Regions from separate parts of the Pantoea agglomerans genome, predicted to be linked through region 2. Evidence: predicted binding sites of a transcription regulator. Region 2 holds the regulator's gene; each other region holds the start of a gene.

Region 1 (3,275 bases), 720 kb from region 2:
GGCGCTGAGCGCCGCCTCAAGCGAGGCGCTGACGATCAGCCAGCCGTTAAGCGCCATCAGCAGCGCCCGTACGCTGATGCCGACGATAATCAGCCGGAAGGTTTCGACGCCGTTGCGCCAGGCGAAAAGATAGACCACGCCTGCGGTCAGCACGCCGCCCAGCAGCGCCGCCAGCGTCATGGCCTCGCTGTTTTGCTGAAACAGCACCAGCGCCACCAGCACGCCGCTATAGGCACCGGTATTAAAGCCGAGAATATCGGGGCTGCCGAGTGGGTTGCGCAGCAGCGACTGAAAAATCGCGCCGCTGACGCCCAGCGCCGCGCCGAGCAGCAGCGCCATCGCCACGCGCGGCAGCCGCCACTCCAGCACGATCAGCTGAACGTTGCGCGCCGCCTCGCCGTTGACCAGCTGCCAGAGCTGCGCCCCGCTAATCGGCAGCGCGCCGCGCGTAACGCCGAAAAAGGCCAGCAGCGCGCAGGCCGCCAGCAGCCAGATACCGTGCATCATCGCCCGACTCATATCTGCCCTCTCCCCAGCTTGCGGCGCACCAGCACGATCAGCATCGGCGCGCCGAGCAGCGCGGTAACCACCGCGACGCGCAGCTCGCCAGGCACCATCAGGCGGCCCAGTATATCGGCAGCCAGCAGCAGACAGGGGGTAATCAGCAGCGTGCCAGTCAGCATCCAGCGGTGGTCATTGCCCCACAGCCAGCGGGCCAGATGAGGAGTCATCAGCCCGACAAAGGCGATGGGGCCGACGGCGGCCGTGGCGGCGCCGCTCAGCAGGGCGATAGCCAGCAGCCCGAGCAGCTGGGTTCGCGCCACGCGCGCGCCGAGCGCCGTCGCCACATCGCCGCCCATGCTCAGGGTATTGAGCGAGCGCGCCAGCAGCAGCGCAATCAGCGCGCCGACCGCCACCGCTGGCCAGGTGGCGCGCAGCACGGCAAAGCTGCGAATATCCAGCGAGCCGCTGTGCCAGAAGCGCAGATGGTCGTAAATATCGGGATTAAGGAGAGAAAGCCCGGAGGTCAGCCCTTCCAGCACCGCGCCCAGTGCCACGCCCGCCAGGGTCAGGCGCACCGGATTAACGCGGCCGCCGCCGAGCGCGCCGGTCAGCGCCACCAGCAGCGACGCCAGCAGCGCGCCGAGGAAGGCGAAGCCGAGCCAGTCGGCGGGCGTATCCGCGCCGACCAGGGCGATGCCCAGCACCACGGCGAAGCCCGCCCCCGCGTTGACGCCGAGAATGCCGGGATCGGCGAGCGGATTGCGCGTCAGGCTCTGCATCAGCGCCCCCGCCAGCCCGAGCGCGCAGCCCGCCAGCAGGCCGGCAAGGGTGCGCGGCAGGCGCGCTTCGCGCACGATAACGCAGTCGGCGCTGCCGCAGCTGGTGGTCAGGGCAAGAGAGACATCATGAATGGCGATCGATTTGGCGCCGAGCATCAGGCTGAGCGCAAGCAAGAGCAACAGCAGCATCCCTGAGGCGGCTATTGCGATGAGATGGCGCATAACGTTCCGAACCTTCACTGTTCACTGACGCAGCGGTCGCGTCAATTTGATAATGATACTTGTTATCGTTATTACTCGTATTTTTGTATGTTACCATGATTCGCCTCGACTACAGCGAGGAAAACCGCAGCAAAAGGCGAAGCAATGAACAAACCCTCCCATCTCATCGATCTCAGCCTGTTGAAGACGCATCCCGCTTTTCGCGCCGTCTTTATCGCCCGTTTTATCTCTATCGTCGCGCTCGGCATGCTGGCGATTGCCGTGCCGGTGCAGATCCAGCAGCTGACCCGCTCGCCGGCGCTGGTCGGGCTCGCCGTTACCCTGGCGGGCGCAGGCATGTTTATCGGCCTGCTCACCGGCGGCGTGCTGGCCGATCGCTACGAGCGCAAACGGCTTATCCTGATTGCGCGCTCGACCTGCGGCCTCGGCTTTGTGGCGCTGGCCGTCAACGCCTCGCTGCCCTCCCCGTCCATCGGCGCGGTGTTTCTGCTGGGCCTGTGGGACGGCTTCTTCGGCGCGATCGGCGTGACGGCGCTGCTGGCGGCCACGCCGGCGCTGGTGGGACGCGAGAACCTGATGCAGGCGGGCGCGATAACGATGCTGACGGTGCGCTTCGGCGCCATTCTCTCGCCCGCCGTCGGCGGTCTGGTGCTGGCGCACGGCGGCGCGGCGTGGAACTACGGCCTCGCCGCCCTCGGTACGCTGCTTACCGTGCTGACCCTGCTGCGGCTGCCCCTGATGCCGCCGCCGCCACAGCCGCGCGAACATCCGCTGCGGGCGCTAGCCAGCGGCGTGCAGTTCCTGTTTTCTGCGCCGCTGGTCGGCATGGCGGCGCTGATCGGCGCGCTGGTCACGCTGGCGAGCGCGGTGCGCGTGCTCTATCCGGCGCTGGCACCGCACTGGCAGGTCAGCCTTGATGAGCTGGGTCTGATGTATGCCGCCGTGCCGCTCGGCGCGGCGCTGGGGGCGCTGACCAGCGGCCGGCTCGCGCAGACGCCGCAGCCTGGCCGCCTGATTCTGGCCAGCGCCGTCGCCGCTTTCCTGGCACTTGGCGCCTTCAGCCTGATGCCGCAGTTCGCGCTCGGGCTGGCGTGTCTGGCGGCCTTCGGCTACTTCAGCGCCGTTAACAGTCTGGTGCAGTATCAGCTGATCCAGTCGCTGACGCCCGATGCCCTGTTGGGGCGCATCAATAGCCTCTGGACGGCGCAGAACGTCACCGGCGATGCAATCGGCGCGGCGATGATCGGCGCGCTGGGGTCATGGCTGCTGCCGCAGCAGGCCGCCGCGCTGACGGGTTTCGGCGCGGCGCTGCTGGGAGGCGTGATGTGGATCCTGATGGCGAGACTGCGACGCTATCAACCGCCAGCACCGTCGCTGGCAGAAGAGGCGTCATGATTTAACGAACAGCTGCTCAAGACGCGTCAGCAGGTGGCTGGCGCTGTAGTAGTCAAGACGAAAGGTGTCGGCGCCCAGCGCATAAACCTGCTGCTGCTTTACCGCCGCGGTCTGTGCCAGGAACGGGTTCTGCATCAGCTGTTGCGCGCCCGGCTCCTCTGCGGCGAATAACAGAAAGGTGTTGCCGTTCAGGCCGCTGGCGACGTTTTCGCCGGAGAGCTGAATAATATCTTTGCGCTGGCCCATGCTGTGCGTTTGCTGCAGATCCGCAGGCGGCACGGCGAGCGTAAAGCCGAGCTGCTCCAGCAGCTTGCCCTGTGCCGATTCGCTCGTCCACAGATTCACTGCGCGGCCGCCGCCGTTAAACACCATGGC
Region 2 (3,275 bases):
GATTATCAGACGCGTCGCCACGACGAGATTTTTGCCGCTATCCGCGCCGTCAGCGACGCAGGCGTCCGCCAGCGCAGTGAGGCTGCGCAGGTGATGCGCAGCCATATTAAAGAGGAAGGCGTTATCCAGTTTATTCTCAAGTCGTTCCAGGAGGGCGAATGGCGCTTTAACGTTCCGGCGCTATGGGAAAACTACGCTACACTCACTGGCTGGGAAGCGGTGCCCGCCTGGCCTCATCCCGCGCTCTTTATTCGCGGCGGCGACTCGCCCTATCTCGACAATCAGCATCGCGACGCGCTGCTGCGTCAGTTTCCCGCCGCCCATGCGCACGTGATCAGCGGTGCCGGCCACTGGGTACACGCTGAGAAACCTGATGCCGTATTGCGCAGCGTTCGTCGCTTTTTTGCGCTTTAAAAGCAAAAGCTTGCCGTTCGCGGTTTAGCATTGGCGTCATCACTTCCGCTGGAGTATGATGGCGCGCTAAATTTTGCCGCTGTGCGTTTTTTGCGGCGGCAATGGCCCATTTCTCGTTATAAGCGCGCCTGTTCGCGCCCCTAGTTTTACTAACCCATGGCAAAAGAAAACACTGATCGCACCACGCTGGATCTGTTTGCAAACGAGCGTCGGCCCGGCCGACCGAAAACCAGTCCGCTTTCGCGTGATGAACAGCTGCGCATCAATAAGCGCAATCAACTGAAACGTGACAAAGTGCGCGGGCTGCGTCGTGTCGAACTCAAAATGACCAGCGAAGCCGTGGACGCGCTAAACACCCTGGCTGAGCAGCGCAACATCAGCCGCAGCGAACTGATTGAACAGATGCTGCTGGCGCAACTCAAACTGGGCTGACGCGCGCAAAGCGCACGCAGAAGCAAATGGAGCGGCTTTTCGAGTTCCGCCCTTTTGCCCGCTCTGCTATCATTCGCTTAATTGTGCGCTCCGCGCATGCACTCATTATCAGGATTTAAGAGGTTATTTACCCCATGGCAATCGTAGGCATCTTCTTTGGCAGCGATACCGGCAACACCGAAAACATTGCAAAAATGATCCAGAAACAACTGGGCAAAGAGGTTGCGGAAGTACACGACATTGCCAAGAGCACGAAAGAAGATCTCGAGGCGTTCGATATCCTGCTGCTGGGCATTCCGACCTGGTACTACGGCGAAGCGCAGTGTGACTGGGACGACTTTTTCCCGACGCTGGAAGAGATCGATTTCAACGGCAAGCTGGTGGCGCTGTTTGGCTGCGGCGACCAGGAAGACTACGCAGAATATTTCTGCGACGCGATGGGCACCATTCGCGACATTATCGAGCCGAACGGCGCGGTGATCGTCGGCCACTGGCCAACCGAAGGCTACCACTTTGAAGCGTCTAAAGGCCTGGCAGACGACAAGCACTTCCTTGGCCTGGCTATCGATGAAGATCGTCAGCCGGAACTGACCAGCCAGCGCGTCGAAGCATGGGTGAAGCAGATTTACGATGAGCTGCAGCTGCAGGCGATCATCGAAGCCTGATTACCCACATACTCAATGTGGGCGCTGGCTCACATTGAGTTAATGGTTTTTCCTATAGAAATAATAGCTACAGCTTTTTAACTTTTATCTTCGATTCTGTACAATACCCACATCGGTTATCTGCTTATTTCTCCCGCGAGGTCAGGAAGTTAACGAAATGATAACGAACCTCCTGCATTTCTCCGCCCGGCGCCGTTACGCATCTTCTTACAGCCCGTGTTGATTTCAGGCGTTTACCTCGGTTTTCATTTTAAAACTTCACCTCTATAATGAGACGCAAATGAGAATAGATAACGAACGACATTCAAGGCAAGGCGCCTCAAGTAACCAGCAAAGTAACAGGACAATATCCGCATGACTGACAACAACACCGCATTAAAGAAGGCTGGCCTGAAAGTCACGCTGCCCAGACTTAAAATTCTGGAAGTGCTTCAGGAACCTCAGTGCCATCACGTCAGCGCGGAAGATCTTTATAAACGCCTGATTGATATGGGCGAAGAGATTGGTCTGGCTACCGTTTATCGCGTACTGAACCAGTTTGACGATGCGGGCATCGTGACGCGTCACAACTTCGAAGGCGGGAAATCGGTTTTCGAACTGACCCAGCAGCATCATCACGATCACCTGATCTGTCTGGACTGCGGCAAAGTCATCGAATTCAGCGACGAATCAATCGAAGCGCGCCAGCGGGATATCGCCACCCGCCACGGCATCAAGCTGACGAACCACAGTCTCTATCTCTACGGACACTGCGCGCTGGGCGATTGCCGCGAAGACGACACGCTCCACGATCAGTAAAGATGTGCTATGCAGTGATTTTAAAAGCCGGTATGCGTACCGGCTTTTTTTATGGCCGTCAGGCGACCAGCGTTTCGTGCAGGTAGCGCCAGCGGGGAATGGAGGTGGTGCAGTCGAGGATCGCCAGTGAGATGCGCGCCTGATCGCTGCCGTTCATCATCTGTAGCTCGCGGTACTGAATAGTGACTTCATCTTTACGCTGCGAGATCACCGCGTGCTCGCTGGTGGCAATGCGCATACCTTCACGGCGCCCCTGCAGCTGACGGAACAGATCTTCGGTCTGATTTAAATCGAGCAGCCTGCCCTGCGTCGTGACCATGCGGAAATCGGGATGGAAGTGCGAAAGCAGCAGATGGAAGGTATCATCCTCGCCGGATGGCTGGTTGAATATACGTTCGATTAACTGATGTAAAACCACCACGCTGTGTTTTGCTTCCTGACCAAGAGCTGTCATCTTTTTTCCTTTTTATGCCCGCATAGCCTCTTTAAAGAGCGAATAGCCTACCTGAAAAAAAGAAATTCACATCTGTAAATTGATTAATTTTCGTTAACTCAGATAATTGCCAGAGTGGTCCGACAAGCTTTAATCGTTTGTTACAGAACAATAAAACGCCCTTGCGCCGATTGCAGGTATAAAAAAGGGCGATTGCTCGCCCTGTAATGATTTTATCACGCCGTTAATGCAAAACCTTAATCGCCGATTTTTGCCCAGGTATCGCGCAGGCCAACGGTGCGGTTAAACACCAGCTGGTTTGGACGCGAATAGTGGCTGTCGGCGCAAAAGTAGCCTTCACGCTCAAACTGATAAGGCGCTTCCGGGCTGGCGTTCTGCAGGCCAGGCTCAACAAATCCCTGACGGATCTCCAGCGACTTCGGATTGATGGTGGTCAGGAAATCCTCTTCCGCGCCCGGATTCGGCACGCTAAACAGGCGATCGTAGAGGCGGAACTCTGCTGGCAGCGCATG
Region 3 (3,275 bases), 590 kb from region 2:
GCGTTAGATCGCTTCGCACACGTCTATCCACTGCGCCTGCGTCAGCTCGGCCATGCGCTGTGGCGTAATCCGCACGGCGCTATGGACGGCGCCCGCTGCGGGCAGCACTTCATCGAAGCGGCGCAGCGACTCGTCGCAGTAAACCTTGAGCGGATTCTCCAGCCCGAACGGGCAGACGCCGCCAACCGGATGGCCGGTCCAGTTCACCACCTCATCGACGCTGAGCATGCGCGCCTTCGCCCCCAGCGCCGCTTTTAGCTTGCGATTATCGAGCCGGGCATCGCCACGCGTGACGATCAGCACGACTTCATCTTTGACTTTCAGCGACAGGGTTTTGGCGATTTGTCCCGGCGCGACGCCGTGAACGCGCGCCGCCATCTCCACGGTAGCGGTGCTTTGCGACATCTCGATAATGTCGATATCAGGTGCGTGTTCGGCGAAAAACTGCCGTACCGACTCCAGGCTCATCTTTTTCTCCATGCAGGTCGAAGGCGTAAAAACTGCCACAAGGCGGAAAAAGTGTAAACGAGAGAAAGGGAGAAAGTGCGTCGGGACGCGTTTTTATACGCTGAGCGTGCAGTTGCCGCAGCGTTCGACGTCGGGGATACGGTAGCGCTGGCAGCAGCTGCGTCTGACCATCTCGCCGCCGCGCGGCAACATGGTGCGGTAAAGCGGATTATCGCTGCCGTCCTGCAGGCGGCTGGTAAAGAAGAGCATCTGCTCAAGCTGCAGAATCGTCGCCTCATCCAGCAGGGTTTTCAGTTCGCCGAGGAACCAGTGGAAGGAGAAGCCCATATTGTTCCAGATCAGCCTGGCGTTGATGCCGCCGTGCTGGGCGATGGCGTTCACCGCCGGGATCAGATGCTGCTGGATCAGGCGATCGATACGCTGCGGCGCGGTGAGGTAGCGCGCCTCTTCATCTTCGTGCGCCGCAATCCAGAAAGCGCAGGGGTGGCCATGCTCGTGGAACTGAACCTGGATATGCTGCGGCGAGCAGTCGAGCGCGCGCGATTCCGCCAGCAGCGCCAGCATCATCGGCGGCACCAGCAGGCCGAAATACCACTGCGCCCAGAGCGACTGAACCGGCTTCGCCTCCTGAACGGCGTCGGGGTGCTGACGATAGAGATAGTCGCTGTAGCGCTGCGCCAGCGCAGGGAAATGTTGCGGGCGAGCCCACTCCGCCAGCGTCAGGGCGTCTGCGGGAGCGGCTTCATCAAGGTGAATGCTGTCCAGCATATAGCTGTGCTGCTCGCGCATCAGATCGCGCAGCGCGCGCGCCAGCGAGCGATCGCCCTGCATAAAAATAGGCTGAGCGTACTGAAAGCGTTGAGATTGCTGCCTGATGATCGCCATGCTGAATAACACGCCCTGGAAGCAGAGAAGAAAGAATGATAATCGTTCTTAGTCCCATTCACAAGTCGGCGCGGCAGCAACAGATCAGCGGAAAGAAAATTTTCGGCGCAGGGCGGCATCAGCGCCAGCGGCGGCGCGGCGCGCACCGCCGCGCTGCGAAGCATTAAAGCACTTCGCTGCCGGCGGCGAGCGGTTTGGGCAACGCTTCCCAGGCGAGAATAGTATTTCTGCCCTGGTTTTTAGCAACGTAGAGCGCACGGTCGGCGTTAGCGACCGCCTGATCGAACTCGTCGTCAAATATCGGGGCAATGCCTGCGCTGACGGTGACGTGGGTGGAGACCTTTTCGTTGAAGCGATGGGGGATCTCGAGATCGAGCACATACTGGCGAATGCGCTCCGCCAGCTTCATGGCGATCGACGCGTTAACGTTGGTCATCAGCACCAGAAACTCTTCGCCACCGTAGCGCACCACCACATCGCGCGAGCGCACGGCGTCGCGGATCGCCACCGACACGCGCGCCAGCGCCTGGTCGCCCATGGCGTGGCCGTAGTTATCGTTGTACGCCTTGAAGTGGTCAATATCGAGCAGCAGCACAAAGTGGCTGCCGGCGTGATTTTCCAGAATATTGTCCAGCCGGTTTTTCAGTCCGCGTCGGTTATAGAGGCCGGTCAGCGGGTCCAGCATGCTGAGATCGCTGAAGGTCTCTTTTTCTTCATAGAGCTGGCGCATCAGGCGGCGGGTAAAGCGATCGACGCGGCGGCGCATCAGGTGTTGCAGAGAAAAGCCGATCAGCGGCAGCGAGATAGTCAGCAGCAGCATCGCCAGATGTTCGCCATTATCGAGCAGCAGCACCGTTACCACCGGCGGGGTGATATGCAGACAAAAGGCCGGCAGATAATCGCTCAGGGCGATGGCGCTAATAAAAAATACGCTAAGCAGGCTAATCGTCAGAAAGTTATCGTCAAAAAAGAAAACCTGATGATATTTAAGGTCAATATGCCATGCCCAAAACGCACCAAGCAGTAACGCGACAGGATTTAATAAAGGTAATTTCAGTTTCGGCCTGATTAAACACGCAATTAACGTCGAGGCGCTAAATAGCGCAACGGTAATAACCGGAACCGGCAGGTCCGCTGCCGGGCTGCCAACGAAAGGGATCAGGCAAAAAAGCGATACGGCGACATTTAAAAACAGAAAGAGCATCAGCGATAGCCGATATTTGCTCTGTTTCAATTCATCGTAAGATTGTAATTTCATTATTAATACTCGAAACGGCCCTGAAATATCAAAGCGCATTCCGGCGAAAATAAAATTTTTTGCCGGACAATGAGCAAATTTGCTGTGTTATGAAAGGTGTTATCGGCCGCAATCTAGCATTTTCCAACTGGTCTGTCATCTTCCGGCCCGGGGGCGAAAAAAACAGGCTGCAAGATGAGATTTATTATCATATGATAATGCGAATTCTTATCATTTGAGGTCGGCGCAATGTTAATGGCTCTGTTTGCCGCCTGCGGTTTGTGGGGCGTTAGCTGGGTGATGGGGAAGAGACTGGACAGCGCATGGGGCGTGCTGTTGCCCTGCGCGGCGATGCCGTGCTTTGCGCTATGGGAGCCGAGCTTTAGCCAGTGGCGCATAGTGATGGTGGTGGCGCTGCTGCTGACGGTGATTATGCTGTTCCATCGTCGGTTACGTCACTATCTGCTGCTGCCTTCATGTCTGGCATTAGCGGGCGGATTAGCGGCCGTTGCGGTGATCTTTCATGGCGTCTGAAACAAGAAGAGTAAAGCCGGGAGGTAAAGCAGGGGAGGACAACTCTGGTGCGAAGAGAGGGACTTGAACCCTCACGTCCGTTAAGACACTAACACCTGAAGCTAGCGCGTCTACCAATTCCGCCACCTTCGCATTTGAGTCATCTTTTCAT

Evidence for each region. The regulator Fur, encoded in region 2, represses iron uptake genes when iron is present. The targets are predictions, from matches to a motif close to ATAATAATGAGAACNACTATCAA.
Region 1: fepD (Fe(3+)-siderophore ABC transporter permease) is a predicted target of Fur. The motif match lies at 1,558-1,580, and genes of this name have one in related genera.
Region 3: fhuF (siderophore-iron reductase FhuF) is a predicted target of Fur. The motif match lies at 1,389-1,411, and genes of this name have one in related genera.

The regions. Positions count from the first base shown of each region.
Region 1 covers NZ_CP083809.1:3,578,189-3,581,463, forward strand. Annotated here, with positions in the region: gene fepG (iron-enterobactin ABC transporter permease) at 1-519, opposite strand, end outside; gene fepD (Fe(3+)-siderophore ABC transporter permease) at 516-1,505, opposite strand; gene entS (enterobactin transporter EntS) at 1,650-2,900, shown strand; gene fepB (Fe2+-enterobactin ABC transporter substrate-binding protein) at 2,895-3,275, opposite strand, start outside.
Region 2 covers NZ_CP083809.1:2,861,374-2,864,648, forward strand. Annotated here, with positions in the region: gene ybfF (esterase) at 1-414, shown strand, start outside; gene ybfE (LexA regulated protein) at 571-846, shown strand; gene fldA (flavodoxin FldA) at 981-1,511, shown strand; gene fur (ferric iron uptake transcriptional regulator) at 1,866-2,309, shown strand; gene LB453_RS16465 (hypothetical protein) at 2,368-2,763, opposite strand; gene glnS (glutamine--tRNA ligase) at 3,000-3,275, opposite strand, start outside.
Region 3 covers NZ_CP083809.1:3,450,541-3,453,815, reverse strand. Annotated here, with positions in the region: gene LB453_RS19220 (MFS transporter) at 1-7, shown strand, start outside; gene LB453_RS19215 (YbaK/EbsC family protein) at 4-468, opposite strand; gene fhuF (siderophore-iron reductase FhuF) at 562-1,353, opposite strand; gene LB453_RS19205 (GGDEF domain-containing protein) at 1,517-2,611, opposite strand; gene LB453_RS19200 (DUF1435 domain-containing protein) at 2,840-3,124, shown strand; tRNA gene LB453_RS19195 (tRNA-Leu) at 3,170-3,256, opposite strand.